Regions from separate parts of the Paenarthrobacter sp. NPDC057981 genome, predicted to be linked through region 2. Evidence: predicted binding sites of a transcription regulator. Region 2 holds the regulator's gene; each other region holds the start of a gene.
The links. Region 2 encodes Rex, which represses fermentation and respiration genes when NADH is low (regulators of the CRP and FNR family bind a similar motif). Its sites were predicted from a motif close to CTTGTGAANNNNTTCACAAG; they were not measured.
Positions count from the first base shown of each region.

Region 1: a site for Rex is predicted at 3,678-3,697, ahead of ACFVSI_RS08285 (queuosine precursor transporter). Genes of this name have one in related genera too.
Region 3: a site for Rex is predicted at 8,535-8,554, ahead of ACFVSI_RS11825 (glyceraldehyde-3-phosphate dehydrogenase). Genes of this name have one in related genera too.

Region 1 is NZ_JBHVQI010000006.1:27,645-37,775, reverse strand. It holds gene ACFVSI_RS08300 (DUF6707 family protein) at 1-526, shown strand, start outside; gene ACFVSI_RS08295 (SRPBCC domain-containing protein) at 598-1,308, shown strand; gene tgt (tRNA guanosine(34) transglycosylase Tgt) at 1,356-2,666, shown strand; gene ACFVSI_RS08285 (queuosine precursor transporter) at 2,749-3,459, opposite strand; gene ACFVSI_RS08280 (TetR/AcrR family transcriptional regulator) at 3,713-4,375, shown strand; gene ACFVSI_RS08275 (TIGR01777 family oxidoreductase) at 4,372-5,265, shown strand; gene ACFVSI_RS08270 (hypothetical protein) at 5,262-5,762, shown strand; gene ACFVSI_RS08265 (hypothetical protein) at 5,859-6,227, shown strand; gene ACFVSI_RS08260 (MFS transporter) at 6,582-7,964, shown strand; gene ACFVSI_RS08255 (response regulator transcription factor) at 8,078-8,740, shown strand; gene ACFVSI_RS08250 (sensor histidine kinase) at 8,737-10,131, shown strand, end outside.
Region 2 is NZ_JBHVQI010000014.1:34,969-45,099, forward strand. It holds gene ACFVSI_RS13735 (hypothetical protein) at 1-653, shown strand, start outside; gene ACFVSI_RS13740 (redox-sensing transcriptional repressor Rex) at 698-1,405, opposite strand; gene ACFVSI_RS13745 (glutaredoxin family protein) at 1,482-1,736, opposite strand; gene ACFVSI_RS13750 (HAD family hydrolase) at 1,907-2,725, shown strand; gene ACFVSI_RS13755 (endonuclease domain-containing protein) at 3,227-3,847, shown strand; gene ACFVSI_RS13760 (30S ribosomal protein bS22) at 4,085-4,183, opposite strand; gene ACFVSI_RS13765 (helix-turn-helix domain-containing protein) at 4,347-4,559, opposite strand; gene ACFVSI_RS13770 (3-deoxy-7-phosphoheptulonate synthase) at 4,698-5,828, opposite strand; gene ACFVSI_RS13775 (acetylxylan esterase) at 6,048-7,055, opposite strand; gene ACFVSI_RS13780 (ABC transporter substrate-binding protein) at 7,196-8,572, opposite strand; gene ACFVSI_RS13785 (carbohydrate ABC transporter permease) at 8,787-9,719, opposite strand; gene ACFVSI_RS13790 (carbohydrate ABC transporter permease) at 9,712-10,131, opposite strand, start outside.
Region 3 is NZ_JBHVQI010000011.1:18,596-28,726, reverse strand. It holds gene ACFVSI_RS11875 (hypothetical protein) at 1-411, shown strand, start outside; gene ACFVSI_RS11870 (single-stranded DNA-binding protein) at 448-843, shown strand; gene ACFVSI_RS11865 (DNA alkylation repair protein) at 885-1,568, shown strand; gene mptB (polyprenol phosphomannose-dependent alpha 1,6 mannosyltransferase MptB) at 1,577-3,133, opposite strand; gene orn (oligoribonuclease) at 3,281-3,916, shown strand; tRNA gene ACFVSI_RS11850 (tRNA-His) at 4,049-4,124, shown strand; gene def (peptide deformylase) at 4,245-4,817, shown strand; gene ACFVSI_RS11840 (acyltransferase domain-containing protein) at 4,821-5,633, shown strand; gene ACFVSI_RS11835 (HNH endonuclease family protein) at 5,618-6,418, opposite strand; gene ACFVSI_RS11830 (hypothetical protein) at 6,541-6,750, opposite strand; gene ACFVSI_RS11825 (glyceraldehyde-3-phosphate dehydrogenase) at 6,825-8,312, opposite strand; RNA gene rnpB (RNase P RNA component class A) at 8,578-8,966, opposite strand; gene ACFVSI_RS11815 (YaaA family protein) at 9,024-9,788, shown strand; gene ACFVSI_RS11810 (zinc ribbon domain-containing protein) at 9,810-10,131, opposite strand, start outside.

The DNA.
Region 1 (10,131 bases), on a different contig from region 2:
AGTGCTGGCGGAGAGGCTCGCGAAAGGCATCAACACCAAGTCCGGAAGCTGCCTCAGGGACCTCAGCAATCTGGCGTTCGATCTTTGCATCGTGCTGCGCGACCCGGACAACGCCCTGGCTGTAGCGGACCTGCTGAACGTCCTGCCCTTCGACGGAAACCTCGACAGGTGGGCCTCGATCGAGCGGGCTCTGGCCCTTTCCAGCTTCATCTGCCGGGAAGCCGGCCAAAGCGAACGCGCAGCCGTGTACGAGAAACTGCTTCGCGCCCCTGAATCCCAGGAGGAAGACCCCTTCAAGGCGCGGGTCAACGCGCGAGTGCGCCAACGCTCGCTGAACGAACCCAACCTGTATGACAAGGAAATCTTCCGCGCGATCGACAACGGCAACCACGAGGCCGAGCGCGACTGGCGCTTCCTCCGCCTCGAAGCGCTGCTGTTCCTGCGGGCACACGGCGGCTCGAAAACCATCAGCGAGGACGAGCTCGCCAGGCGGATCGACAGCGAATTGGAATCCGTGCGCGCCTAGTTTTCCTGCGCCTTGGGCCGGGTAATTTCAAGGCCTGTTATGTGGGCTCGAACGGCGGTAGATTCGGGGCCATGACGAACAATCTGAGCGTTGTGGTTAATGCCGATGCGCAGCAGGTGTGGACCATGCTGCGTGAACCGTCGTTGGTGGCCCAATGGCACGGTTGGGAAGCCGACGATCTCGCAGATGAAATCAAACAGATCTACTTCAACACGGACGTCGTGGAAGGACCCGAGCACACGAGCCTAACGGTCAATGGCGGGGACGTCTTTGAGCTCCACCCTGTTTCCGGAGGCACGGAAGTCCGCGTCACAAGAGTTGCCTTGGACCACGATTCCGAGTGGGCCGACTGGGACGAGGACATCACCCAGGGCTGGCTGACGTTCCTGCACCAGCTCCGCTTCGCGTTGGAGCGGCACCCCCACGGTCAGCGGCGGACGCATTTCGTGTCGCTGCCCGGCAAAGGTGGTCCGGCGATTGAGAAGCTTGGCCTCGGGGACCTGCCTCCGGTTGGTGAGGAGTACTCGCTCACGCTCGCTACGGGTGAGAAGATCTCCGGCAAAGTCTGGTTCAAGAGCCGGCATCAGGTGGGCCTTACGGTTCACAGTTATGCCGAGCACGGGGATGGCCTGTTGATCGTCGCCGAGCAGCTGCCGATTCCGGAAAAGAGGCCCGACGGCGGGTCCATGGTCATCGCCTCAACCTACGATTTGGGGGCACACACTTTGGCGGACATCCGGTCATCGTGGGACAACTGGAAGGCTGAAAACTACGGCTCCTAGGCCCTATCCGGCAGGTTGCTCCCGGTAAAGCTGGCACACTTGGTAGCGTGCCAGCTTCCTCCTCTGCTCCTGCTTCGTCCCCTTCGCTGCCCGGCTTGTCCGAGCGGCAATCCGAGTTCTCCTTTGCAGTGGGCAAGCGCCTGACTGAAACGTGTTCGCCGTCGTCCTCCCTCGTAGAGGCGAACGGCGGGGAATTCCTGGGGCGGACCGGCACCATCACCACACCGCACGGGACCATCCAGACGCCCGCGTTCATCGCCGTCGGGACCAAAGCCACCGTCAAGGCGGTGCTGCCTGAGTCCATCGCGGACCTCGGCGCGCAGGCCGTGCTGGCCAATGCCTACCACCTTTACCTGCAGCCCGGACCGGAAATCCTCGACGCCGCGGGCGGGCTGGGCGCTTTTATGAACTGGTCGGGCCCGACGTTTACGGACTCCGGCGGATTCCAGGTGATGAGCCTTGGTTCCGGGTTCAAGAAGGTCATCGACATGAAGAACGTGGACTCTTCCGGGCCTGACGACGCCGTGGCCCCCGGCAAGGAACGGCTGGCGCACATCGACGACGACGGAGTCTGGTTCAAGTCGCACCTCAACGGCGACCGGCACAGGTTCTCGCCGGAGATCTCCATGAAGGTCCAGCACCAGATCGGTGCGGACATCATGTTCGCCTTCGATGAGCTGACCACGCTGCAGAACTCCCGCGGCTACCAGGAAGAGTCGCTGGAACGGACGCGGTTGTGGGCTCTTCGGTGCTTGGAGGAGCATTCGCGTTTGACGGAGTCCCGCGCGGGGAAGCCGTACCAGGCGTTGTTCGGCGTGATCCAGGGCGCCCAGTACGAGGACCTGCGCCGCAAAGCCTGCCGCGACCTCGGGGCGATGCCTTTTGATGGCTACGGCATCGGCGGGGCGCTGGAGAAGGAAAACCTGGGGACGATCGTGCGTTGGTGCAATGAGGAACTGCCCGAGGACAAGCCCCGTCACCTGCTGGGCATTTCCGAGCCCGATGACATCTTCACGGCCATCGAGAACGGCGCCGACACCTTCGACTGTGTCTCCCCCACCCGCGTGGCCCGGAACTCCGCGTTCTACACACCGTTCGGGCGCTTCAACTTGTCCGGGGCGAAGTACAAGACCGATTTCGGCCCCTTGCAGGAAGGCTGCGACTGTTACGCGTGCGCCAATTACTCCCGCGCGTACATCCATCACCTGTTCAAGGCGAAGGAAATGCTTTCCGCGACGCTGATCTCCATCCACAACGAGCGCTTCGTGGTGAAGATGGTCGACGACGCCCGGCTTGCCATTGAAAACGGGGACTTCTTCGAGTTCAAGGCCGAGACGCTGGGGCGGTACTACTCGTAATTGCGGCGAGTTCGCGGGAAACGTGCGACGGCGTTGGGAAACTTCCAGCGAATTGGCACGTTTCCGGCGAACTCGGCGAGGGTTAGGCCGCGACTGCTCCGTAGCTCGGTTCGCGCTTCTTGATCCAGCCCACCACCAGCACGGTGATCGGCACGAAAATGAACTCGACTGCGGTCTTGTAGAGGAAGCCGACGAGGACGTAGTTGACGAACGAGCCCACGTCGGAGATGCCAATCACTGACGCCGCAATGCTGCAGAAGATCAGGGTGTCCACGAATTCGCCCACCACCGAGGAACCCATCAGTCGTGCCCACAGGCTCTTTTCGCCAGTGCGCGCCTTCATCTTCACCAGGATCCAGGAGTTGATGGTCTGTCCTGCCAGGAAAGCCAGCAATGAGGCGAGCACGATCTGCGGCACCGGACCGAGCGCGCCCTCGATGGCTGCCTGCTTGGCAGTTCCGTAGTCGTCGTTGAAGCCGGGAAGGATGATGATCACCCAGTAGCAAAGCGACGCGAACACGGAGAGCGCGAAGGAGGTGATGATCGCCTTGCGCGCCACTTTGAAGCCGTAGACCTCACTCATCACGTCGCCCAGTATGTAGGCCAGCGGGAAGAGGAAGAACCCTCCGTCCGTGATGATCGGGCCGAGCACCACGCCCTTGGAGGCGCCAATGTTGGAGAGGATCAGCACCACTGCCATGACGGCCAACATGATGCCGAAGTAAGGGGAACCGATCGAGGCAAAGCGCGGTGCCGGTTTGCTGAGCGTGCTGGAGCCAGAGGGCGTGGGCATTGGTCATCCATTTCGTAGTGGTTCGCGCAGGCACCCCGTTTCGGAGGCAGCCCCGCTGTATTAACACTGGGCGGTGGGGCATGCAGCCGGCACCGGTTCCATTCTCCCACCCCGCCCCACCAACCTTCACTCACAACCCACCCCCCCCTCACCCAAACCCTCACTCACACCCCACCCGCTTGCCCCTTTTGAACACGTTCAAGAATATGCAATACTCGTTTCTGAACACGTTCAAAACCGCAAGGAGCAACCCATGGCTGCGAAAAGTGAACAGACCCGCCAACTAGTGGCCGACGTCGCGCTGAAGATGTTCCGCGAGATCGGCTTCGAGAAGACCACCATGCGCGCCATCGCCCAGGAGGCCGGGGTGTCGGTCGGCAACGCCTACTACTACTTCGCTTCCAAGGACGACCTCGTCCAGGAGCTCTACATCCAGGTGCAGGATGAGCACGCCGTGGCTGCCGCCCAGGCCCTAGAAAACGTTCAGGATCTCGCCGGTCGACTGAAGGCGGTCCTTCACACCGGCATCGATGTCATGACGCCGTATCACCAGTTCGGTTCCGATTTCATCGCAACGGCGATCCGGCCAACGTCGCCCGTCAATCCGTTCGGAGAGGCGTCCACCGCCGCCCGGGACGCGTCGCTCGCGATCTTCCGCACCGCCGTCGACGGTTCCTCGCCCGCCGTCGCCAAGAAGCTGCGCGGCGACCTGCCCGAACTGCTGTGGCTGGCGTACATGGGTGTCGCACTGTTTTGGGTCTACGACAAATCCGAGGGCCAACGCCGCACACGCAGGCTCATCGACGGCGCAGCGCCGCTGGTTGCCCGCGGCCTCTCGCTCGCGAAGATTCCGGGGGTGGGCAAGGTGTTCGACGACGTCCTCGGACTCGTGCGCAGCGTGAAGGAAGCCTCATGAAAACTGTGGTGATCGCAGGGGCGTCCGGCTTCATCGGCAGCTACTTCGCGCGACGCTTTCGTGAGGATGGTTGGCAGGTCCGGACGGTTGGGCGGGCCGCGTCGGCCAACGCGCAATGGGACGACGACGCCGCCATCACCAAAGCGCTGAACGGCGCCGAGCTGTTGGTGAACCTCGCCGGACGCTCCGTGAATTGCCGTTACAACGAGCGCCACCGACGGGAGATCCTGGAATCGCGGGTTTTGACGACCCGGGCTCTGGGACGGGCGGCTGCTGCTTGTGCCGAACCTCCACGGACGTGGATCAACTCGAGTACCGGAACCATTTACCGGCACGCTGAGGATCGACCGCAGTCAGAGGCCTCGGGCGAATTGGGCAGCGGGTTCTCCGTGGACGTGGCGCGTGCTTGGGAGGAGGAGTTAGCGGGGGCTGTTGTGCCGGCTACGCGGAAGGTACCGCTGCGCATTGCGATCGTGCTGGGCGCCGGCGGCGTCATGGGTCCCCTCCGGAACCTCGCCCGTCTTGGCCTGGGCGGGCACATGGGTCCGGGCACGCAGAAGTTCAGCTGGATCCATGTGGAGGACTTGTTTCGAGCGGTGCTGTTCATTCACGAACGGCCAGAGCTGACTGGTCCCGTCAACGCCGCCTCGCCCTACCCGGTGGAAAATGGTGAGCTCATGGCTCTGGTGCGACAGAGCCTGGGTGTCCCGTTCGGCGTTCCGACCCCTGCATGGCTGCTTGAGGCCGGGGCTGTTCTCATCCGGACTCAGACCGAGCTGGTGCTGAAGAGTCGATGGGTTGAGCCCCGCAAACTGCTCGATGCTGGATTCGCGTGTGAGTACCCGTCGCTGGCCGGTGCGCTCAATGAGATCGCCGAGGGAAACCGGTGAAGCCAGAAGCAACGGGGACACCGTGGCCTTACGGGCCCAAGGACCGCGTGGTGCTGGGCCGGAAGGGCCTAGTGGTGGGAGTTCTACTTTCAGACATTGTGTTCTTTCTGGTGCCGGGAGTCATCGGCGCCCTTCGAAGCCCGCAATATGCCGACTATCAGCTTTCATGGCTACCTATCCTCATGGCCTTTGGCGCCATTCCTATCTGCGTGGTAGCGGTCCCTACGGCGATGCTGCTGGGCAAAGTGTTGCGCAGCGTTCGCAGCCAATGGGTTCACGTAGCTGCCTTCACCCTCGCAGGAGCTCTTGTGGGAAATCTAGTTGGCGCTTCCTTCACGGGGTGGACCGCTCACACTTTGTTTCATATGACACTGCCTGCAGCGCTTGCGGCCGGCGTCGGACGACTCGCCATCTGGAAACTCGTCATGGTCAACGACCATCCCTCACTCACCTATCCGCCCCTTCCCTCAAACCCCCACTCACAAAATCCGGGGTAACCCATGGACGATGGCAGCTGGATAAACGAGTCTGGGTACGGGATTAATACGCCTGGGGCACGGAATGGATGGCGATACGGATCGAAAGACCGGGTAGTGATCGGAGGAGGAGGCCGCGCGGTTGGCGTCGCGGTGGCGCATCTGACCTTCTGCCTATTGCTTGCAGCCCAGTCACCCGGCGTATGGGCCATCATCTTCTTCATTTACAGTCTTCTCCCAGTGTGGGTTGTGGGTGCTGCCGCCGGATCTCTCCTCGGCCTGATCCTGCGACGCATACCCAACCAATGGATGCATGTGGCCGCCTTCTTCGCAGCCCCTTTGCTCATGAGCGCGCCGTTGGGCGGGCTGTCCGCGGCTGGCCCGATCTTGTTCTCGTTGTCCATGGCCATTGCGGCCGGCTTTGGACGACTCTCAATTTGGAAGATGGTTCGCGTCAAAGATCCCAGTCCGGGCCATGGAATATGAGTGAGCGTGCGCCCCAAGCCCGCGGGACGTGACCGAGCGTGCGCCCCAAGCCCGCGGGACGTGACCGAGCGTGCGCGTGAAAGGCGCGGGACGTGACCGAGCGTGCGCGTGAAACCCGCGGAACCTGAGCGAGCGTACGCCCGAAACCTAAGGAAGTGTTAGGAAATCCGCCCCCGCGTTGGCTGTGCCGTGCATCACCCATAGTTTGGAATACGTCCTCTTCACCCCCAAGAGGGCCTTTCTTAGTCGACGAAGAGCCATGCGCAACGAAGCCATGAGCACCCGCTTCATGGACAGAACGAACACATGCAAGACACGGCCGCCTCAGCTGCTGCCGTCCAGGAAGGTTCATTGATGAGCACCCAACAAGCTGCACCTCTGAGCGAAGCCGCCCAGACCCGCAAGGCAGTGAGCAACATCCTCAAGGGCTCCGCGGGCAACCTCGTGGAGTGGTTCGACGTGTACGTCTACACGGCGTTTGCGGCGTATTTCCAGTCGCACTTCTTCAACTCCTCGGACGACCTCCAGGCCGGCCTCGAAGCGATGGCCGTCTTCTCGACGTCGTTCCTCATGCGTCCCATCGGCAGCTGGTTCTTCGGCCGCTACGCGGACCGGAAGGGCCGCAAGGCCGCGCTGACGCTGAGCGTCACCATGATGTCGGCCGGTTCATTCGCTATCGCCATCCTCCCAACCCAGGATGTCATTGGCCTGTGGGCGCTCATCTTGTTGGTCTTCGTCCGGGTGGTCCAGGGCTTCTCTGTCGGCGGTGAGTACGGAACCAGCGCCACGTATATGTCCGAGGCAGCAACCGCCAAGCGCCGCGGCTTCTTCTCGAGCTTCCAGTACGTGACGCTTGTCGGCGGTCAGATGCTGGCGCTTTTGGTGCTCGTGATCCTGCAGAACACCATGACCAAAGAAGCCCTGACCGAGTGGGGCTGGCGTATACCGTTCGCGATCGGTGGCGTGGCGGCGCTTGTGGTCCTGTGGCTGCGCCGTTCCATGGAAGAAACGGTCTCCGCTGACCAGATCCGCGCGGCACACGTCAAGGTGGCAGGCGAAGCACAGCCCGGCACCATGAAGCTCCTGTTCACCAAGCACTGGAAGCCGTTGCTGATCTGCATCGGCATCACGCTTGGCGGCACGGTGGCGTTCTACACCTACACCAACTTCATCCTGAAGTTCATGAACGATACCTCCGGCATCGCCAAGACGGACACGTCGGTGATCAACTTCTGGGCCCTCTTCATCTTCATGCTGCTGCAGCCCGTGTATGGCCTGATCTCGGACAAGATCGGCCGCAAGCCGTTGCTTGTATGGTTCGGTGTGACCGGCGTGCTGTTCACGTGGCCGCTGCTCTCCACTCTTGCAGGCACCAAGGATCCCTTTGTTGCCTTCCTGCTCATGATGGGTGGCCTGCTGATGGTTGGTGGTTACACCTCCATCAACGCCCTCGTGAAGGCCGAACTGTTCCCGGCTTCCATCCGCGCCCTCGGCGTCGGCCTGGGCTACGCAATCGCCAACTCGCTCTTTGGTGGCACGGTCCCGCTGATCGGCGCAGCGTTGCAGAAGGCCGGTCAGGAGGACTTGTTCTTCACCTACGTCACGGCAGCAATCTTTATCTCATTGCTGGTCTACGTGTTCGCCCTGAAGAACAAGAAGGCCACGCACCTGGATACTGAGCAGGGCCACGCTTGGAAGGGCCGGGGCGACGACAAGAAGGACCTGATCGACGCCTAAATGCCCCCTTGCGAGGCCCGCTCTGCGCCCTTTGGCTACCCCGAAGGGCGCAGAGCGGGCCTCACACGGTTAAGCTCAAAGGGCCAACCCGATAGAAAACCAAAGGAACCACCTTGCACGTGCTCATCGTCGAGGATGACGACGCCATGGCCTCGGCCTTGAGCGCCGCCGTCTCCTCCGCCGGGCACAAGCACACCCGGGTATCCAGGGGCGAGGACGCGCTTCTGGCCCACCGGCAGCACGAGGTGATCCTGTTGGACCTGGGCCTGCCGGATCTGGACGGCTTGGACGTCCTCAGGAAACTGCGCCAGGTCACGGATATCCCCATCCTGATCCTGACGGCCCGCGATGACGAACGCAGCGTGGTCCTCGGCCTCCGTTCAGGTGCGGACGACTACCTGGTCAAACCCGTGAAACTCGTGGAATTGCTGGCCCGTATCGAGGCCGTGACGCGTCGAACCAACCGCGCCGGCCAGGAAGCTCCCCACACGATCGTCCTTGGCGAACTGGAAGTTGACGTTGACCGTCGCGTTGCATCGATCGGCAACGGGGAACTCCCCCTCACAGCGACGGAATTCGACCTCCTCGCGTTGCTTGCAAAAAACGCGGGCTCCGTGGTCACCCGGGAGCAGATCCTGGATGCCCTCTGGGGCGATGCCTTCCTGGCCCATTCCCGTTCACTGGACGTGCACCTGACGGGCCTCAGATCCAAGCTCAAGATGCCGGGGTTCATCATCAATGTCCGGGGCGTCGGCTACCGCGTCGAGCAGCCGTGAAACTCCGGGTCCTGGGCATCCTGAGCCTGTTGGTGGTGATCATCGTGGTGACGGTGTCCAGCGTGATCCTGACATCGGCCAGCCGCGAGCTCACCCAGGAGCTGCAAATCAACCGCGTCGCCGCCCTGAACCGCTTCGCGCAGCTGGCAACTGACGCCCTGGAGGACAACAACACCACCCAACTCCAACGTGAAATGAACCGCTACTCCGAGCTGTATGGCGAAGGAATCCTGATCCATATGCAAGGCCAAACCCTCCACTCAGGGGAACTTCGCGATGACCAGCCACAGGTCCGGGACGCACTCGGCCGGGCAAGCCTGAACCTCAGCGACACCACCTTGGATCCCGTTCGCGCCTTCGGGACAGGCAACCAAACCATCTCCCGTTCCTTCGGCACGGCCAGCCAGGTCCTCGGCGAGGTAGTGGTGGAAGTGGATCTCGACGTCGCCCGCCAGAAGTTGCGGGAGCGGTGGCTCGTCGTCGGGGTGGCCGCCCTGGCGCTTGGCACCCTGCTCCTGTTGGCGGCCGCGCGCGTCACGGCGTGGGTGCTGCGCCCGGTCCAACGGCTCAGCAAAGCCGTCCACGAGCTCGAAGCCACAGGCACCACCAGCCAACTCCCCGAAGCGGGCCCACCGGAACTGCGTGAACTCAGCCGCTCGTTCACCACCATGGCCAACACAGTGAGCCAGAGCATGGAATCGCAGCGCCGCCTCATCGCGGACACCTCGCACCAGCTCCGCAACCCGGTCGGGGCCTTGCGTTTGAGGATCGATCTGCTGCAGCTGGCGCTCCGTTCCGAACCGGAGAAGGCCGCCGCTGCCGAGGTCGTGGCCGAGCTTGAGCGGGTGGAAGGAATGCTCGACGGCGTGCTGAAGCTGGCGACGGCGGAGCATCGCGCCTCCGCGGGGGCTGCCCACGCCGATCAGGAGTCTCAAAACCAGCGCCTTTCGGTGATCGACCCCTTTCCCATCCTGCAAGGAGAAGTGGAACGGGCATCCCCCGCGGCCGCTCAGACAGGCGCCACAATCAGGCTCAGCCAGCCGCCACGGCCAATCACCATCGCCTGCAACCCGGAAGAACTCGCGCATATGGTCGGTGAGCTCCTGGCCAACGCCATCAAATACGCCCCGGCCGCCCACATCGAAGTGGCGACCCACCCCGCCCAAGGAGGCACCGCCGTCGTGATTTCCGACGACGGTCCCGGCCTCCCAGCCGATCAGCGTGCCGCGTCCACCAGCCGGTTCTGGCGGGCGCCCCAACACAACAGCATCCCCGGCAACGGCCTGGGGATGACGATCGTGGAACGGTTGGCGGAAGCGAACGGGGCGAGGTTGGTGCTGGAAGACAGCAAGCCACACGGATTGACGGTTCGCTTGGAATTCGGGGGCCTA
Region 2 (10,131 bases):
ACTCCAACCAGCCCGCGCAGCCGGGTGGCCAGCCGGCAGCACCGCAGTACGGCCAGCAGTCCCAGCCTCCGGCAGCGCCCCAGTACGGCCAGCCCGCAGCCCCGCAATACGGACAGCAGTCCCCGTACGGCCAGACAGGTACTTCGCCTTATGCCCAGGCACCGCAGTATGGGCAGGACACCAACTGGCCCAGCCAGCAGCCGGGTCCTTCGACGGTACCCCAGATGGTCACCATCGCCTTCTGGTTGATAGTAGGAGCAGCTGCGATCTGGCTGATCTCCATCTTCATTTCCATTGCAGCGATGAACGATCCGTCCTTCAGGAACATGTTCGAAGAGCAGATGTCGGCCGGTGGCGCGGCAGATGTCCGCTTTGAAGACGTCAAGGGCTTCATCGTCGGCGTCATGGTTGCACTCGGAGTCATCGGTGCCGGACTTTACGCTCTCGTGGCCATCAACGTCCGCAAGGGCAAGAACTGGGCACGCATCCTTGGAACTGTCCTCGCTGCGCTTTCTATCTTCGCCCTGGTTCCGCTGAGCCTGGCAACGCTGTCTGCGCTGCTCGGCATCGCAGCGATCGTCCTGCTGTACCTGCCGGCGTCGGCTCCGTATTTCCGGAAGACGCAGCAGTTCGGAAACCCGTACGCCCGCTAAGGGCCGGCTTCCACACATCACGTCGGGCGCAGACCCGGTTAAGGCTAAACAGCCTGGCCCGGTGTCTGCGCTCTTTGTGCGTGGTAAGCCAAAATCTGGAGTTCCGTTGCCATGTCCACTTTTCTGAGGTTCACATGCGGCGGGACCTGCAGGAGCACTGGCGCAAAGCTCAGGATGCTCCTGATGCCTGCTGCGATCACACGGTCACACACTTCCTGCGCCACGGTTGCCGGGAGTGCGAGCACCACCATGTTCGTGTGCGTTCGCTCCAGGACCCGCTCAAGTTCGGCCGAGTCGCTGACGCGCAGCCATCCGACCTCGTTGCCGATCACCATCGGATCGGCGTCGAAGATCGCTACAACGTCGAACCCGCGGGACTCGAACCCGCCGTACCGGGCCAGCGCCTTCCCGAGGTTACCGGCACCCACTATCGCCACTTTCCAGTCATGGGTCAGGCCAAGCGCTGCGGCGATGTGGCGGCTCAGGTACTGGACCTCGTAACCGACACCGCGGGTTCCGTAGGAGCCGACATAGGAAAGGTCTTTGCGGAGCGTTGAGGAACTGACGCCCGACGCTTCTGCCAGCGCTTCGGAGGATACCCGCTCCACCCCTTCGGCCAGGAGGGAGTTCAGCGCGCGCAAATAGAGGGTCATCCGGGCCACAGCCGCGGGCGGGATCTGCTTGGCGGCAGGTTCGTTATCCCCGGAAATTGCTTCCGTGGATGGTTCCAGCGCAGTCACGGTATTCTCCATTGCGTCGCTTTGTTGTTCCACTCTATGACCCCCGGCCGGACTCAACAAAAGCCACTACAACCGGGTGACTCCACCCTTATCCCGCCAAGGCCTTCTTCAAGGTGCGGGTCAGCCGATCTTCGTCGATCTTCCAGAAATCGCGCTGGATACCGTTCACCAGCACCACCGGAATCTCTTCCGCGTAACGCTCCTGAAGTTGGGGGTCGCCGTCGATTGACTGTTCAGTCCAGCCCAGGCCAAGGCCTGTTGTCACGCGTTCGACGGCGGCACGCGCCTCCGTGCAGAGGTGGCAGTCAGCTTTGGTGAGGAGAACGACGTCGGGATTAGCCATGTGCTTAACGGTAGCCGCCTCCCCCAACCCTCCATCACACCCCACCCCCTTCACACCAACCCTCCATCACACCCCACCCCCTTCACACCAACCCTCCATCACACCCCACCGCTAAGGGTTTGTTCGTGCGCCCTCAGCGCGGGCTACCGGCGATTGACTAGACTCAATGCATGCCCGAGGAGAAGAACGCCGCCGTTGCCGCATCTGCACAAGTGCAGAAGCACACCGGTGAAGCAGCTTTCTTCGACGTTGACAACACGTTGATGAAGGGCGCCAGCCTCTTCCATGTCGCGCGCAAAATGTATGAACGCAAGGCCTTTACATTGCCTCAGGCGGCTGGCTTCGCTTGGAAGCAGTTCAAATTCGTGATGCGTGGCGAGAACATGGAAGATGTCCATGCTGTTCGCGACTCTGCCCTGACTCTGGCCGCCGGAATCAGCGTTGAGGACATCAAGGCCCTGGGCGAAGAGGTCTACGACGAGATGATCGAGTCGCGGATCTGGCCCGGGACCAAAGCGTTGGCCGAACAGCACCTCAGGGTTGGCCGTAAAGTCTGGCTGGTGACGGCGACACCCATCGAGGTCGCGACCGTAATTTCCACACGTCTCGGCTTGACGGGAGCGCTGGGGACCGTGGGCGAGGTGCATGAAGGTATGTACACCGGGAAACTGGTCGGCGATATATTGCACGGCCCTGCCAAGGCCGTCGCCGTCCAGCTGGTTGCCGAACGGGAGGGCCTTGATCTGGACCACTGCTGGGCGTACAGCGACTCGGCCAACGACATTCCGCTTTTGACCATGGTGGGACACCCCGTTGTCATCAATCCCGATGCCAAGCTGCGGCGCCACGCCCGAGACAACAACTGGCCCGTGTACGACTTCCGTTCCGGTCGACGCGCTGCAACACTCGGGCTGAAGGCGGCCACAGTCGGCGGGGCGATCTACGGCCTATGGCGCGGCTTCTCGAGATTCCGCGGCCCCCGCGTCTAGCCCAGCCAAACCCTCGCTCACATCCCACCGGTTTAAACCCAACCCTCACTCACATCCCCCCGTCTTAAACCCACCCCTCTCTCACATCCCGGAGTCGGCCCGGCATACCTGTGGATAACTTCTGCACCCCCAACGCCATCTGGGTAACAATGCCGTATGCAGATACCGATTCCCGTCCCCTCCCAGCTGAGGTCCGCTCCGTTTACCCTTGCAGAGGCCAAGGAGGCTGGCATGACTCAACGACATCTTTGGGGACGGGTCAGCATAGAACCTGTCAGCAAGGGCATTTACCGACCGTCAACTTGGGACTTTGACCTTGAAGCAGCTGCACGATCACTTTCGTCTGCGAGCCCAGGGGCTTGGATATCGCATGTCACTGCCGCCAGACTTCATGGGTTTCCGCTCCCTCCGTGGCTATCCGACGCACATGAACTGCACCTGAGTAAGCCGCGGAATCTTCCGGCAGCTCGGCGGAAAGGGGTCACCGGGCACACTGTGGTGGTGGCCGAGGGCGAAGTTGAATTGGTTCGGGGGCTTTGGATCAGCACACGATCCAGGACCTGGCTTGATCTTGCCCGCACGCTGCCCTTGAAGGAACTCATTTGCGTCGGTGACCACCTCATTCGCGTGCCGCGTGCCGAGTTCGAACAACGGGACACGGCATACGCAACCATTGACAGCCTCCGTGCGATGGTGGACCGCCACAAGAACCTGCAAGGTGTCGTCCGCGCGAGGGACGCACTCCAACTGATGCGGGTAGGAGCGGATTCAGCGCCCGAATCCATCCTCCGCCTTGCCATGCTTGATGCCGGATTGCCGGAACCCGAATTGCAGGTACCCCTCCGGATTGGCGATCGGCTGTCGCCTTCAGCCGACCTTGGCTATCGCGAGCGTCGGCTCGCTATCCAGTACGACGGCGGCCATCACCTTGAGGAGGAACAGATCCACAGTGACCGGCGCAGGGACAAGGCGTTCCGCGCAGCAGGCTGGACTGTCCTTGTCTTTGGGAAAGACGACCTCGCTGACGGCTTCGCCGATGCCACAGGGGAGATCAAACGAGCCCTGCACAAGGCCTGGGTAGACCCTGCAATCCAGGCGGGCTTCGCAAGACCCCAAAGATGAGCGAGCGACCGCAACAAACCCAAGGGAACATGAGCGAGCGACCGCAACAAACCCAAGGGAACATGAGCGAGCGACCGCAACAAACCCAAGGGAACATGAGCGAGCGACCGCAACAAACCCGGGGAACATGAGCGAGGGTCACCAGGAAACCCGGGGAACGTGAGCGAGCGACTGTAGGAATGCAAAAATGCCCGCCACCTCGAGAGGCAACGGGCATTCACGCTTGGTGAAGTATCTCTACTTCTTATTGCGGCGCTGGTGGCGGGTCTTGCGAAGCAGCTTGCGGTGCTTCTTCTTGGCCATACGCTTGCGGCGCTTCTTAATAACTGAACCCACGAAAGTTCCTTACAAACTAGAAGGTCCTGTCTGTTGGAACGGATCCGCGGAAGCAGACAGTACAACTGACAGATTCTTACAATGACGTAAAACGTTCCTTAACAGAGTACCGCTTCAAAGAGGTACCCCATGACCACGGTCCGCTGAACGGACCCCGGCGGCCTCAGGCGGTCTCGGGTTGTCCGTCGACCACAGCACCTTTGAGGTACTGGGCTACGGCTTCCTCGGGAACCCGGAAGGAACGGCCAAACCTGACGGCTGGCATTTCCCCTGAGTGAACCAGGCGATACACGGTCATTTTGGAAACACGAAGGACGTCGGCCACTTCGGCCACCGTCATGAAACGCGCATTCGAGAAGTTAGTCTCCGCGGACATTTCCCATATTCCTTTGCTCTCAGCCGACAGGACACCCCCAGGAAACGGTGTGACGATGCTGAGCCATCCAACAACCATGTGCTAGATACTCTAGAGGCTGATGGGGCCTAAGTGAAAGCTTTTCGAGGAAGTGGGACACTACTCCCCCGAGACCTCCCTGCGCTTCCGGGCCGAGGCAGCAAGCTGGTTAAGCACCGACGCCGTGACATCCCACTCCATGCAGGCGTCCGTGACGCTCTGTCCGTACACCAGTTCCTGCTCACCGGACAGCTGCTTGGCGACATCCAGGTTCTGTGCGCCGCCCACCAGGAAGCTCTCCAGCATTACGCCGGCGATGGGAGAAGACGCACCAGCTTCGAGCTGGGCACCGATTTCCAGAGCAACTTCGGCCTGGCGGTGGTGGCTCTTGCCGCTGTTCGCGTGGCTGGCGTCAACGATCAGGCGCGGGTTAAGTCCCTTGTCAGCGAGCTTTGACGAAGCTGCGGCAACGTCGGCGGCGGAGTAGTTCGGTCCCTTGCGTCCACCGCGCAGGATCAGGTGCGTGTCCGGGTTTCCGGCCGTCGCCACCAAAGCCGCACGGCCGTCGTCGTCGATTCCCAGGAATGCCTGCTCAGCGGCAGAAGCGCCGCAAGCATCGATGGCTACCTGGAGGTCGCCGTCGGTGCCGTTCTTGAAGCCGATGGGCATGGACAGCCCGGAGGCGAGCTGGCGGTGGATCTGGCTTTCGGTGGTCCGCGCCCCGATGGCGCCCCAGGAAACGAGGTCGGCCATGTACTGCGGGCTGATGGGCTCGAGGAACTCGGTAGCAGTGGGCAGGCCGAGCGCGGTGACCTGCTTCAGGAATCCACGTGCTGCGCGCAGGCCGGCGGCGATGTCGTGGCTGCCGTCGAGGTGGGGATCGTTGATGAGGCCCTTCCACCCGACCGTGGTCCGCGGCTTCTCGAAGTAGGTCCGCATGACGATCAGAAGGTCTTCCTTGTGCTTCTCGGCCTGGCTGACCAACCGGCGTGCGTACTCGAGTCCGGCCTTGGGATCATGGATGGAGCACGGACCGACGATCACGAGCAGGCGGTCGTCGACGCCGTCCATGATGGCGCGGACCTGGTCGCGGCCACGGTCGACGACGGCAGCTGAGCGTGCATCCAGCGGCAGCTCTGCGATGAGGTCCTGCGGCGCCGGAAGCGGCTCGAAGCGGGCCACCCGAAGGTTGGAGGTGGCGGGCTGCGTGGATTCGTCCGAGGTCAAGGATTCGGGGGCGATGCTGGTCATTTCTGGGTCCTGTCCGGGATGCGGAGCGGGCCCCTTTTCAGAACCCGCCGGATATGGCGAAGGGCAGAGAATCATCTCTGCCCTGTTGGCTCTGAAGGAAAGTTGGATGCGTGTCAGTTAGACGCGGGCCCCTCCAGAGCCAACGAAAAATACGCATACCAACGCTTAGTCATAGCCACACCATAACCACCTCTGGTCAGACGCCGCAAATCGTGTCCGTCATGATGACAGGAGTTTGCGCAGGAACTGCAGCTGCTTGATCCAGTGGTGCTCCTGCCCGCCCTCGTGGTTGTTGAAGCGGTACACCTCGATGTCCTTCTGCGGTGACCCGCCAAGCGCACCATAGTTGTTGTAGCTGGCGAACACCGTTGACGGCGGGCAGATGTCGTCCATCTGGGCAGCCGAGAACAGCGCCGGAACAGTTGCCGCCCTGCCCAGGTGGACGCCGTCGAAGTAGTTCAACACAGCCAGCATTGCCTCGTAACGGTCCCGGTGCCTGCCCAGGAAAGACGCGATCTCGGGGTAGGGACCGCGCGGAGCGATGTCAATGGCACGGGGGAAGTCCTGCAGGAAGGGGACGTCGGGCAGCGCGGCGATAACGCCGTCGAGCCTTCCGGCCGTCAGCCCGGCGGCGGCGACAGTGACGCCCCCACCCTGACTCACGCCGGTAAGCACCACGGCGGAAGGGTCGACGGCGGGATGGCTCTGTGCCGCTTCGACGGCGCGGAACGCGTCCAGGTAGACCCGGCGGTAATAGTAGTTGTCCTGATGGTCCGCGCCCCGGGTCATCAGACCCGCGTAGTTGACCTCTCCCGCCGAAGGGTGCGGATCCGGAGTATCCCCGGAGACGCCGCCGTAGCCCTGGCCGCGGGTGTCCATGATGAAGTGGGCATACCCGGCCTGCGCCCAGCGGGTGTTTTGGTTGACTAGGCCGCGCCCGCCTGAGTAGCCGATGTACTCCACCACCACGGGAAGCTGCGTGCCGGGCTCGAGGTGCGCCGGAATGTGAAGCCAGCCCTTGATCCGGTGGCCGCCGAAGCCTGAAAACGTGACATCGAAGGTGTCAATGACGCTGAGGTAATTGTCCACTGGCTCGAACACCGCATCCAGGGGCAACGCCCGGGCTTCGGCGATGGTCCGGTCCCAGAACTGGTCCAGATCTGCGGGCTGCGTGGCAGGCGACGTGTAGTCGCGGAGTTGCTCAAGTGGAAGGTCAAAGAGAGGCATGAGGTCATCCTACGTCATGGCTTTGTGCGCCCCGTCACAGTGCGGGAGGGCGGATGTGCCGAGCCTGCAGAAGCAGCGAAACCGCGGTCCCGGCCAATCACTCATGACCAGCCGGAACCGCGGTTTCTGCTCGGAAGAAGCTAGCTGATGGCGGACTTCATTTCGTCCACAGCCTTCTTGCCTGCTTCCTCTGCGGAAAGCCTGTTGAACATGACCTCCGAGGTGTAGCGCTTGATGATTTCCTGGATGGCACCCGCACCCTTCGGCGGAGCAGCCGGCGCGTCGCCGAGCTCGTCCTTGATGGCGCTGATGAAGTCGACCACCTTGACGTCCGCCTTCGCCAGTTTGGGCGCGATCGCTTCACGGACATCGGAGTTCGGGTAGACGCCGCGGTCTGCAAGCAGGATTTCGCCGGCCTTGACGTTGTTCGTCAGGAAGTCGATGAACTTGGCGGTCTCCTCGGGGTGCTTGGTCCGCGATGAAGCCGACCAGAACTGCGAGGCCTTGTACCAAAGTCCGGCGTCGTCGGCCTTGCCGGTCTTGGACGGGAAGCGGAGGATCTGCAGTTCGCCACCGGCGGCCTTCTCCAAGGCAGGAAGCTGGTTGGACCACCAGAATGCCATGCCGTTTTTGCCTGTCGCCAGGCCACTCTGGTCAAGCGGCGCAGCTTCCGCCTCGACGATTTCCGACGCCGTCGGGACGGCCTTCTTGTCGCTCATGTCCTTCAGGAATTCCCAGTAGCCCTTGATGTCGGAGGGCTCGAAGCCCAGCTTGCCGTCCTGGGTGTAGAGCGACTTGCCGTTCTGGCGCAGCCATACGCCGAGGGAGGCTTCGTCCGTGCCATAGGCCGCGGCACCGTAGGTACCCTTGGGCGACTTGGCCGTCACTTCCGCGGCAATGCGTTCGAAATCGTCCCAAGTCCAGGTCTTGTCATCCGGAAGTGGAACGCCGGCGGCCTTGAAGACAGCTGGGTTGGCCAGGATGGTAGCGGCGTTGATACCTGCCGCGATGCCCGTCAGACCTTTCTCACCCTTGCCTGCATTCAGTGCGGCCTCGTCCAGCTTGGAGGTGTCGATCTTGTACTTGGAGAGGTCCAGCAATGCGCCGCGGCTCGAGTATTCGGTGATGTACTTCTCGTCCATCTGGATGATGTCCGGAGCGTCGTTGGCAGCCACCTGCGTTGCCAGCTTGTCCCAGTACCCGGACCAGTCGCCAAACTCCGCCTTGATCGTGATGTTCGGGTTTTCTGCCTCGAATGCCTTGATGGCTTCCTGCGTCAGCTGGGCCCGCTTGTCGCCGCCCCACCAGGAGAAGCGGAGCTCGACCTTGCCGTCGGCACTCTTGGCTTCGGAACCTCCACCGCAGGCGGTGACTGCAAGGACCGCGGCGGCCGTGGCTGCGATCAAAGCAGAGGCACGGAACCTGCGTTTGCTGCGTTTGGCCTTGGCAACCAAGGATCCTCCTGTGGATGGTGCTGCTGCGGGGGCGACTGCTTCACCCTCTGGTTGTGCGGGCACTGATGTCTCCGATCTTCGTTGATCCTGATGCGATGTGGTGTGGGAAAGCGTTTTCTTGAATTTATGGTACAAGTCACATTCTTGTATTACAAGATGCTGGCTTGTTCCTTTTGCCGGAATTTCGACGGCGGCGCCACGGGAGGGACAGCGACGTCAGGGAAGGGGCCGGCAGCCCCGCGACAGGCGGTCTTCCACGCACTGAAGCCCCGGGCTACTACTTGATACCCGTGGTTGCGATGCCCTTGATGAGGAACCTCTGCCCGAAGAGGAAGACCAGGAAGACGGGCAACAGGGACACTATGGACATCGCGAAGAGCGAGCCCCAGCTGGTGGCCGACTGCGAATCGACGAACGCCCGCAGGGCAACCGGCACCGTGAACATGTCCGGGTCCGTCAGGTAGATCAGCGCGCCGAAGAAGTCGTTCCAGGTCCAAATGAAAGTGAAGATGGTGGTGGTGGCGAGCGCCGGAACCATCAGTGGCAGGATGACCCTGAGGAAGATCCTGGGGTGGCCTGCACCGTCAATGCGGGCCGCCTCATCCAGGTCCTTGGGAATGCCGCGGATGAACTGGACCATCAGGAACACAAAGAATGCGTCCGTAGCCAGCAACTTGGGCACGATCAGCGGCCAGAAGGTATTCACCCAGCCGATCTGCGAGAAGAGGATGTACTGCGGAACGATCACAACGTGGAACGGCAGCATGATGGTCAGGAGCATGATGCCGAAGAACAGTTTCTTGCCGCTGAACTGGAGTCGGGCAAAAGCGTAGGCGGCCATGGAACACGAGACCAGGTTTCCAACGATCGAGCCAAGGACCACGATCGCCGAGTTGATCATGTAATGCCCGAACGGGTGGGTCAAAGCGGACCAGCCATCCGTGTAGTTGCTCATTTCGAGGTTGTTCAGCCACAGGCCGGGCTCGCGGAAAATGAGGTCGTTCGGGCGCAGGGACGAGATCACCATCCAGAGCAACGGGTAAATCATTACGCCGCCAACGATGATCAGGATGGCGTGCTTGACCAGCCCCTTGATGCGGGCGCTGCGGCTGAAAGCCAGGTTGCCGCGGGATTCACGACGGCGAGGGTTCTTGCCTGATGTGGCCGCGGAATCGCCGCTGGCCGCGGGGAGAGTCTGGAGTTTAGTCATCGTAGAACACCCAATACTTTGAAGCGATGAAGTTGATGGCAGTGAAGACACCGATGATGACCAGCAGGAACCAGGCCATCGCTGATGCGTAGCCCATATCAAACTGGCCGAAGCCCTTTTGGTAGAGATAAAGGGTGAAGAACATGGTGGAGTCGGACGGGCCGCCGTTTCCGCCAGAGACGATGAACGCCTGGGTGAACGACTGGAACGAGCCGATGATCTGCAGCACCAGGTTGAAGAAGATGATGGGACTCAGCATGGGAAGCGTGATGCGCCAAAACTGCTGGAGCGTCGTGGCGCCGTCAACCTTGGCTGCCTCGTAGTACATGTTCGGGATCTGACGCAGGCCGGCAAGAAAGATGATCATCGGGCTGCCGAAGGTCCACACGTGAAGCAAAATGATGGAGCCAAG
Region 3 (10,131 bases), on a different contig from region 2:
ACCGCTGACAGCGTGGAAGCAGCCCTAGTTACTATCCAGTCCTCCACGTCTTCCAACGTGGCTCTTGGTGGCCTCTACAACCAATACACGTCGTCCGGATCTTACGGACCGCCTAAGTACACGAAGGCCTTCAACAAGACCATCACGACTACGGGCATGATCGGCACAACGGGAACCACAATCACAATGACCGGTGGCACTCAGTACCTCATTGCTACCCTGCCGGTTGGCGTGCGTCCTCCGTATGACATCATCCTTCAGCCCAAGACCGCTACGGCCATGGGCGGAGTCCCTACGCTCTACGTCCGCGCTAATGGTGACGTGCACTTTGAGAACTCAACAACATTCACAAGCCTTGCCAAGGCTAGCTTCTGGATCTCGCTCGACAACATTGCTTGGACTGCCCTCTAGTTCGTAATCCCATTAGGTACCGTCTACTGGTACACCGTGCAGTCATTTCGCTACCTTGCCGGACATGTAGGCTGCAGCGTCAAGAAAGGTCAGAGGGTCCTGGTTGCCGGGAAGCTTCGGCTGAGGCAGTGGGAGCACGAAGGCCGCATTTACCATGTGGCCGAAATTGATGCTGAATCCGTTGGCCACGACCTCATGTGGGGCTCTGCCAACTTCACTCGAATGAACGGCACCTCGGCGGCACCTCTCGAGTCAGCCCCCGTGGCCGAGGGCTCAGGCAATCCACCGGGTGGAAGCGATTGGAATGCCGGTGACGATGACCAAGTGCCCCCGGAAGAGGAATCGGTGCCGGCAGGTCTTGAGGATTCGGAGGGCAACGGCCAGCTCCTGGTCAACACCACAACCGGGGAATTGGTGGGTGCGGGGGTTTGAGAAGCGAGCGGCCGCCGGGAAACCCGCCATAGAGTTGGTGCATGTCCACCGCAGCGCTCGTTGAGTCCATCCGTTCAAAGCTGCGTGCCGGGGGCGACGCCGAGCGCGCACGTGGCGCTCAGGCCTATATGAAATCCGAGATGCCCTCCCTCGGCGTCAGGGTGCCCGAGGTGCGCAGGATCGTCAGGTCGGCGGCCACGGAGTTCCCCCCGACGTCACCGGAAGAGTTGCGAATGGCAACCCTGACGCTCTGGCGGGAGGCCGGGGTTCGGGAAGAACGCTACGCCGCCATTGATCTGACCGGCCTGCGGATGGTCACGGAGGATCTGGCCATGCTGGCGGTCTATGAGGAAATTATCCGGACAGGTGCATGGTGGGACCTTGTGGACGGCGTATCGCATCGGATCTGCGCACTTCTGTTGGCCCACCGGGACATCATGACCCCTCTGCTGCTTCGGTGGGCCTCCGATGCGGACATGTGGATCCGCAGGGCGGCCATCACGGCGCAGTTGGGAGCGAAATCCACAACGGACACCGTGCTGCTGGCTCAAGTAATCTCGGCAAATCTGGCGGACAAGGAGTTCTTCATCCGGAAAGCCATTGGCTGGTCATTGCGCGAGTACAGCAAGACGGATCCGGAGTGGGTCCGCGGCTTCGTCGAAGAAAACCGGGAAGCGTTGAGCCCGTTGTCCAAGCGGGAAGCGACCCGGCTGCTGCTCACTTGACCTGCTGTTCAAATGACGGGACGGTGCCCAGGCTCATCGCGCTTGCGGAACAAGCTCTTGGTCTTCGGGTCCACAAAGATCAGGTAGACGGCGAAGAGGAGCGCGATGATCGCGGCCGCGTTCCTGGCCAGGGTCAGTGCCAGGCCCAGGTCTTCACTTTGCAGGTATGGGAATACGTCCAACTGGTCGGAGATGGCGTACACCATGAAGAACGACACGATGAAGTAGACCGCCTTGACCTGCCAGTCGTTGCGGATGCCAGTAACTGCGAAGAGCGGAATCAACCACACCACGTACCAGGACTGGATCATCGGAGCGAGAATGACGATCGCAGCAAAAGCCAACGTCAATCGACGCATCAGGCGGTCGTAGTCACCGCGGAAGATCTGCCACGCAACGGCGCCGACCATGAGGACCTTCCCGGCGTCGTAAACCCACTTGGCCATGCCCCATCCGTCCAGGCCAAAGACGTTGACTATGGATGCTACAACCAACCCAATCAGTCCTACGGGCGCGTACCAGATCCAGATGCTGCCCGGAGCGGAAAGCCCGTTGATCCAGCCGAACCCAAAGCCATTCACCAGGCTCAGTCCGTACAACAGCCCGAAGCTGATGGCCGCGGTGAGGAACCAATAAAGGAATTTTCGCGGCCAGGACGCCCCTTTGCCCGCCCACAGGAGCCCGATAAACGGCAGGAACACAATGGTGATGGGCTTGACGGAGATCGAGAGAGTGACCAGGACGATGCCAAGGATGACACGGCGGGTGGCGCAGTAATAGAGGCCCGCCAGAGCGAGTCCGATCATGAGGGCATCGTTGTGGACGCTGGCGATGAAGTTGGTCAGGAAGAGCGGATTGGCCGCAGTCAGCCACAGAGCCCGGTGTGGATTGACCCCGTGAAGTTCCGCCAGCTTGGGCACGTAGACAATGCAGAGAACGATCCCCACCAAAGCAACCAGCCGGAACAGCATGATGCTGGCTTCGGGTTGGACATTCGTTACCCAGACAACGAACTGCTCGATCCACAAGAACAACTGCCCGTACGGGACCGGAGCTTCGGTCCACATCTTGTCGGCACCCAATTGGAAGTAATTGGGAAGGGCAGAGATGCCGTTCTTGTACGGGTTCATCCCCTCGACCATCAGACGGCCTTGGCCGATGTAGGCGTAGACATCCCTGCTGAACAAGGGGACCGTGAACATCATCGGCAGACCCCAGGCCACCACTGCCTGCAGCGTTGCTTTCCTGGCCTCCAGACCCCAGACGCGCACTCGTTGGCCCAAGCGCAGCCAGGCCCGGACCAACAGCATCCCGCCGATGGCCAAAAGAACGATGGAGAGTGCGACACCAGCGCCCTCGGTCCGCATCCAAATGAAGAGCGGCAACCGCCGGAGTTCGGACACCGGCGCCAGCCAACCGACACCCAGGGAACCGAACACCATGAACATCGAACCGATGAAACCGGCGATCAGCGGCGAACGCGCGTTATCCACCTCGCTGGTTGCAGCATCCGCCGTCGGCGCTGCTGTCCCTGCCTTCTGGGCGGCGGGTACGGGCACCGTCATGTAGTCGTCATCCAATCGTTCGCCCGGTAATTTCGGGACAAAAGTTCTGCGTCTTCGGGGCTTCAGCAGCAGGAAGAAACGACACTGCTGCGCTCAAAAATCGTACCATCGGAGCACTTGGAACAGCCGGAAGGATAGGCTAGGCGCGTGCCTATTACTAATGAACGCATCGTCTGGATCGACTGCGAAATGACCGGTCTTGACCTCAAGAACGACGCCTTGATCGAAGTGGCCGCCTTGGTCACGGACTCCGAGCTCAACATCCTGGGTGACGGCGTCGACGTCGTCATCAAGCCCGACGATGCCGCGCTGGAACAAATGAACGATTTCGTTCGCGACATGCATACTCGGTCCAAGCTCCTGGATGAACTCCCGTTCGGAAAGACGATGGCCGAGGCCGAAGCCCAGGTTCTGGAATACATCGAGAAATGGGTTCCGGATCCCCGCAAGGCCCCCCTGGGTGGCAACTCCGTGGGAACTGACCGCATGTTCCTGGCCCGGGACATGCCGAACATTGTTGAGCACCTGCATTACCGCGTTATTGATGTCAGCACCATCAAGGAGCTTTCACGGCGATGGTTCCCGCGGGCCTACTTCCAGTCGCCGGCAAAGCATGGTGGCCATCGCGCCCTGGGTGACATCAAGGACTCCATTGACGAGCTCCGCTACTACCGCGAGGCCGTCTTTGTTCCAGCACCGGGTCCCGATACGGCCACAGCCCAGCGCATTTCCAAGGAGATCATGGCCACTGCCGAAACCCTTGGATCCAGCGAGACGGTGTGATCTGCGCCATTTTTGAAGGTTTTTTCGCAAAAACCGGCAAAAGTGGACTTTGCACCCCAAAACAGCAGGTAAGCTATTTGTCGTTGCCTTCGAGGAAAGCCGGTCAAACGGACTGACCACGGAAGGCACATGGTGGGCTTAGCTCAGTTGGCAGAGCGCCTGGTTGTGGTCCAGGAGGTCGCGGGTTCAACCCCCGTAGCTCACCCCACCGAGATTGGCTGCAGAGCCGGTTTCCACAAAGGCCGCACCGGTTATCCGGTGCGGCCTTTGCTTTTAACCCGGATCCGGAACATCCCGGACCCCAGCGATCACCAGAGGAAGAACCGACATGACCGTCCTGCCAGTCACCATATGGGGCGAACCCGTCTTGCACCGCCGGGCAAGCGAAGTGGAAGTCTTCGACGACGAACTGCGCGCCTTGATTGCGGACATGTTCGAGACCAATGACGCCGCGAACGGCGTCGGGCTTGCCGCTCCCCAGGTCGGCGTAGGCAAACGCATCTTCGTCTACAAGTACGACAACGACGACGACGTCCCACCGCAGGGCGTAGTGGTCAATCCCGTACTGACCCTGTCCAAAGTCTCAGGTGCCCTTCCCGATCCCGACGAAGACGTTGAAGGCTGCTTGTCCTTCCCTGGCGAGTACTACCCGTTGCAGCGCGCCGAATGGACACGGGTCCAAGGCTTTGATGGCGATGGCAACCCCGTGGAATTCGAAGCGACCGGCTGGTTCGCCCGGATCATTCAACACGAGTTCGATCACCTGGATGGCAAGCTCTACGTCAACCGCCTGGTGGACCGCTACTCGAAAAAGGCCATGAAGCAAGCCAAGAAGAACGGCTGGGGCGTGCCCGGCCTGACCTGGATGCCCGGCGTCGACCCTGATCCGTTCGGACACTGACCCATGACCGCCGGCACCCACAACGAGCTCTTTACGCTCCTGGACATCAGCGCCGAGGATGCGCCGGAGTGTGCACGTCTGCTGTCCACCCCTCCTGACACCGGCGTGACGCAAGCCCTGGATGCCATGACAGCGCGGTTGGGCACCTTTCCATTGGAAAGCATCAAGGCAGAGGACGCTTCGGAGGCGACCTGGATCGAAGCACTCCTGCGCTTCGCCCCCACCGTCCATGCCTACCACGTGGCGTTGGGCATCAGCCCTGCCGTTTCCGCGGCGTCACTGGCCGATGTGGGCTTGCAGCTGCGGATCAACCGACGGGTTCACGGCCGGTTCGGATTGGATACGTGGGGTTGGCTGACGCTGCATATGGCCGGCAACCTCTTCCGGCTTGGCAGGCTGCAGTTCCACCTCGTCCCGGCCGACGGTGCTGCTTCGGGCTGGGTGTTGGGTGTGCATATCCCGGAGGACGGCGGCCTCTCCCCTGCCCTGGTGGACGAGAGTTTCGCCGAAGCCCGCGCCTTTTTCCCGCATCACTTTCCCGACAAGCCCGCAACAGTGGCCACCTGCGATTCATGGATGTTGGATCCGTATCTTTCGGAGCGGCTCCCGAACAGCAACATCGCCTCATTTGCGCGGCGGTTCACGGTTGACCGCTGCACCGATGCACCAACCGACGCTGTCTACTTCACCTTCCGTCAGCGGGGCTTGGAGAACCTGGACAAGCTCCCCCGGGAAACGTCCCTCCAGCGGGTGGTGCTGGAGCGGATTGACGACGGCGGCACCTGGCAGCTGGGGCACGGTCACCTGGCGCTGTAGATCGTTTGCTGTCCGGGGCAGGACGAGAGCACGCCCTTCATGGCATCCTTCTCGGCCTGGGTAACCCACAGGTGGTAAGCGGTCTTGACAGAAATTTGCCGGGCGACATAGTGGCAGCGGAAGTTCTTGTTCGCGGGGAGCCACGTGGCGGCATCCCCCGCCCCCTTCTTGACGTTTGCCGGCCCATCGGCGGCAATCAGATTCAGGGGGTCGTTGGCGAGGGTTTGCCGCTGCTGGACGGTCAGCTGCTGGGCCCCTTTCTGCCAGGCGTCGGCAAGGGCCACCACGTGGTCAATTTGAACGGCTGAGCTGGTGTCCTGTCCCCGTGTGAAGGACACTGGCCGCCCCGTGTAGGGTTCGTTCAGCATGCCGGAGGCTACCCTGCAGGAGGAACCTTCGGTAAACGTGACCGCCGTCAGGTCGCGCCTGAGGATGTCGTTCCTGGTGTCGCAGCCGTTACGGTCCGCATCGGCCCAGGCCTGCCCGAACGCGGCCCTGTCGTAGTCCGATTTCGCAGCCCGGCCTTTGACCGGAAGGCGCTCCAGGGCGTCTGCAGCTTTTTCAGGGGCTACCGCTGCTGCACCGCGGACAGGTTTCATCCACTCGGGGTTGAAGACTGGAGCTTCACTCGGTCCGGACTGCGCAGGTTGGGCTGCATCGAACTGGCCGGCGGTGAAGAACCAGGACAACCCGGCAACGATGGTGGCAGCAGCCAGGGCCAGAACCGCCCATGCTTGGCGTGACCGACGTCGGGCGCGTTTGTAGGCGGACCAGGTGATGCTCAAGGGACTCCATCCAGTGGGGCAGGGTGTGTCCTACGAGCGTATGGCAAGGCCCCGACAGTCAGAGTCGGTATCCACAGTGTGTAGGAGAAGTCACACCGCACTGTGGCTGAAAGCAGGGTCCTTTATTGCTCGCGCATCACGCGTTGAAGGTCCTCGGCAGCCACGTCCAGGAGTCCGCGCAGTTGCTGCACGCGCTCGTCGGAGACATCTCCGGCAGCGTTGGCCGCGACCGCTTGGTCCAAGAGTTTCTGGGCTTGCTTATGGTTGGCCTTGGCGACGTCCAAGGCATGTTCGAGCGTGGTCTCATGTTCGATGGTTGATTCGTTGTCCATGAGTGCCATTGTGCTCAGGTTTCCCGGCCGATTCCAGTGACCCGGCCGGGAAACCCGTGAGAACCGCTTGGGTATCAGGCGTCAGCAGTTTCCAGTACAGCAATCGGTGCGATGACGTCCTTGGCGGGGAACGACGGCGGGTTCACGCCTGCCATTTCTTCCATGACGCGGACAACCTGGCAGGAGTAGCCAAACTCGTTGTCGTACCAGACGTACAGCACGAGGTTCTTGTCGTTGGAGATGGTCGCGAGTCCGTCAACGATGCCGGCCCGGCGGGATCCAACGAAGTCGGTGGAGACCACGTCAGGGGAATCGATGTAGTCGATCTGCTTGCGGAGATCGGAGTGGAGGGACATTTCGCGGAGGAAGTCGTTGACTTCCTCACGCGTGGTGCCGTTCTCAAGGTTGAGGTTGAGGATGGCCATGGAAACATCGGGCGTGGGTACGCGGATGGCGTTGCCCGTGAGCTTTCCCTGAAGTTCGGGAAGGGCCTTGGCGACAGCCTTTGCAGCGCCGGTCTCGGTGATCACCATGTTCAGTGCGGCCGAGCGTCCACGGCGGTCACCCTTGTGGAAGTTGTCGATCAGGTTCTGGTCATTCGTGAACGAGTGGACCGTTTCGACGTGGCCGTGGATGATGCCGAACTTGTCGTTGATGGCCTTCAGCACAGGGGTGATGGCATTGGTGGTGCAGGACGCCGCGGTGACGATCTTGTCGTCGTCGTTGATGTCGCGGTGGTTGATGCCGTGGACGATGTTCTTGAGGTCGCCCTTGCCCGGTGCCGTCAGCAGGACGCGGGCAACGCCCTTGCTCTGCAGGTGCTGGGAGAGGCCGTCGGCGTCGCGCCAACGCCCCGTGTTGTCGACAACCAGCGCATCCTTGATGCCGTACGCGGTGTAGTCGACGGTCGCGGGGTTGTCCGAGTAGATGACCTGGATCTGGACGCCGTTGGCCGTGATGGTGTTGGCTTCCTCATCCACGCGGATGGTGCCTTCGAAGGAGCCGTGGACGGAGTCGCGGCGCAGCAGGCTGGCACGCTTGACGAGGTCGTTGTCTGCACCCTTGCGAACCACGATGGCGCGCAGGCGGAGGCCGTGGCCGCCACCAGCCTTTTCGATCAAGAGGCGGGCCAGCAGGCGGCCGATGCGCCCAAAACCGTAAAGAACGACGTCGGTGCTGGTGCGGTCGTCAGCTCCGCGCCTGCCCACGATCTCGGCCAATTCGGACCGCAAGTACTCGTCCAGAGAGGCGCCATTGCCTTCTGCCCGGTACTTCTCCGTCAAGCGTGCGATATCGATGGCTGCGGCACCGAGTTCAAGCTCAGAGAGGGCGTTGAGAAGGGGTGCGGTCTCTTCGAGCAGGAGCTCGTGGTTGCTCATCCGGCGTGCAAAGCGGTGGGCCTTGAGGATGTTCATGGTGGACTTGTTGATCAAGCTCCGGCCGTGGATGCTGGTGACCACGTTGTTTTCCCGGTACAACCGGCCGATCACCGGAATCATGGCCTCGGCGAGAGCCTCCCGGCCCATCCACTTATCAAGACAAGAATCTGACGTCTGGCTCACAGAACTACCTTCCTTGGGTCAACCACATACGTCCTCGTATGCAGATGGCAGCGGCCGCCCGGAGTTAGTCCTGCGGCACATGCGCCAGCGGGCTTCGGTCCACCCACAGCGCCTTGAACGAGAGCAAAGAAAATCCGCCGGCTGCGAACGCAGTCCCGGCGGCAGAACATCTACGTTCAGTAACCATTCTAGGCGGGAAGGGCGGGGCATAGTCGTCCCGAAGGCGTGAAATCACTCACACGCCCGTGATCCCGGCAGTCATAAATGGATGGGTTGACCGATACGCCGGGTTCTGTCATCCCCCATCGTTGCCGACAAGGGAGTGGCGGCCATCCATCTACGAACGCCGTTGCCGACGCCCTCCAGCGGCCTACCCGGACACTCGGGCGAGCAGCCCTCGAACGTGTCCTGTCTGGCCTTGCTCCGGGTGGGGTTTACCTAGCCTCCCCGGTCACCCGGAGAGCTGGTGGTCTCTTACACCACCGTTTCACCCTTACCTGCTGCAACCGGTGCAATACCGGAAACGCAGGCGGTCTGTTCTCTGTGGCACTGGCCTGCGGGTTACCCCGAGTGGGCGTTACCCACCACCCTGCTCTGCGGAGCCCGGACGTTCCTCGAGCCACTTTCGTGACGCGCGGCCGCCTGGTCAACCCATCCGCCGTACAGTCTACCGGCGTCCAAGGCGGCCCGAGTCACCGGTAATATCGACTGGTGCTGATTCTCCTTCCGCCTTCAGAAGGCAAGACCCCCGCCACCAAAGGCCCCGCCATTGACTGGGAGTCATTGAGCTTTCCGGAACTGAACCCGTATCGGGCGAAGGTCCTCGAAGCCTTGGGAACAGTGAGCACGCACGAGGACGCCCTTGCGTTGCTGGGCGTCGGCGCCTCCTTGCGTGACGACGTCGAGCGCAATACCCGCCTCCACGCCGAACCGGCGGCCCCCGCGCACCAGGTCTACTCCGGCGTCTTGTACGACGCCCTGGGCTTCAAGAGCATGACCCCGGCACAGCGGCGCAAGGCCACAGAATCCATCCTTGTCGTCTCGGCGCTCTGGGGCGCCATCGGCTTCGGCGACCACGTGCCGGCCTACCGCCTGTCCATGGGAACCGCACTGCCCGACGTCGGACGCCTCGCCTCCTACTGGAAGCCGCAGCTTAACGCCGCCCTGGCCAAACGCTCGGAAGGAGAGCTGCTTATCGACTGCCGCTCGAGCACCTACGCCGCGGCGTGGGCTCCCCCGGCCGAGCAGACGGTCACCGTCAACGTGTTCAACGAGGCCAACGGCAAGCGCACGGTGGTGAGCCACTTTGCCAAGCACACCCGTGGTGAACTGGCCAGGCATCTGCTGACGAGGCGTGGCAAGGCGCCGGCAACTCCCCAACAGCTCCTGAAAGCATCCAGTGAGCACTGGACCACCGAACTCGTTGAGGGCACCGCCCGCAAACCGCACGCGCTGAACATCATCCTGACGGGCTAAGCCCCGGATCCGCAGCCGAGGTCAGTTCCACTCCGCCGATCGAACCAGGATCACGCCGGAGTCCGGGCAGAAAACGATGTCGTCTTCGGCGGCGGCCTTGACCTCGGCGAGGTCGCCGGGGCTGAGCATCATCCCCGAGCCTTCGGACTTGCCGTGGAACAGCCGGGCAGCGCCGACGCCCCGCTTGGCGATGGTCTTTTCGTAGACCGCGAGCATCCCTGCATCCAAGGCCTCGGCAAAGGCTGCCCGCTGTCCGCGGACCACCGTTTCCTCAGCAGCGATCTCTGCGATAGCTTCATCCAGCTCCGCACGGATGCTCCCGAAGGAGCCCTGGATGTCATCG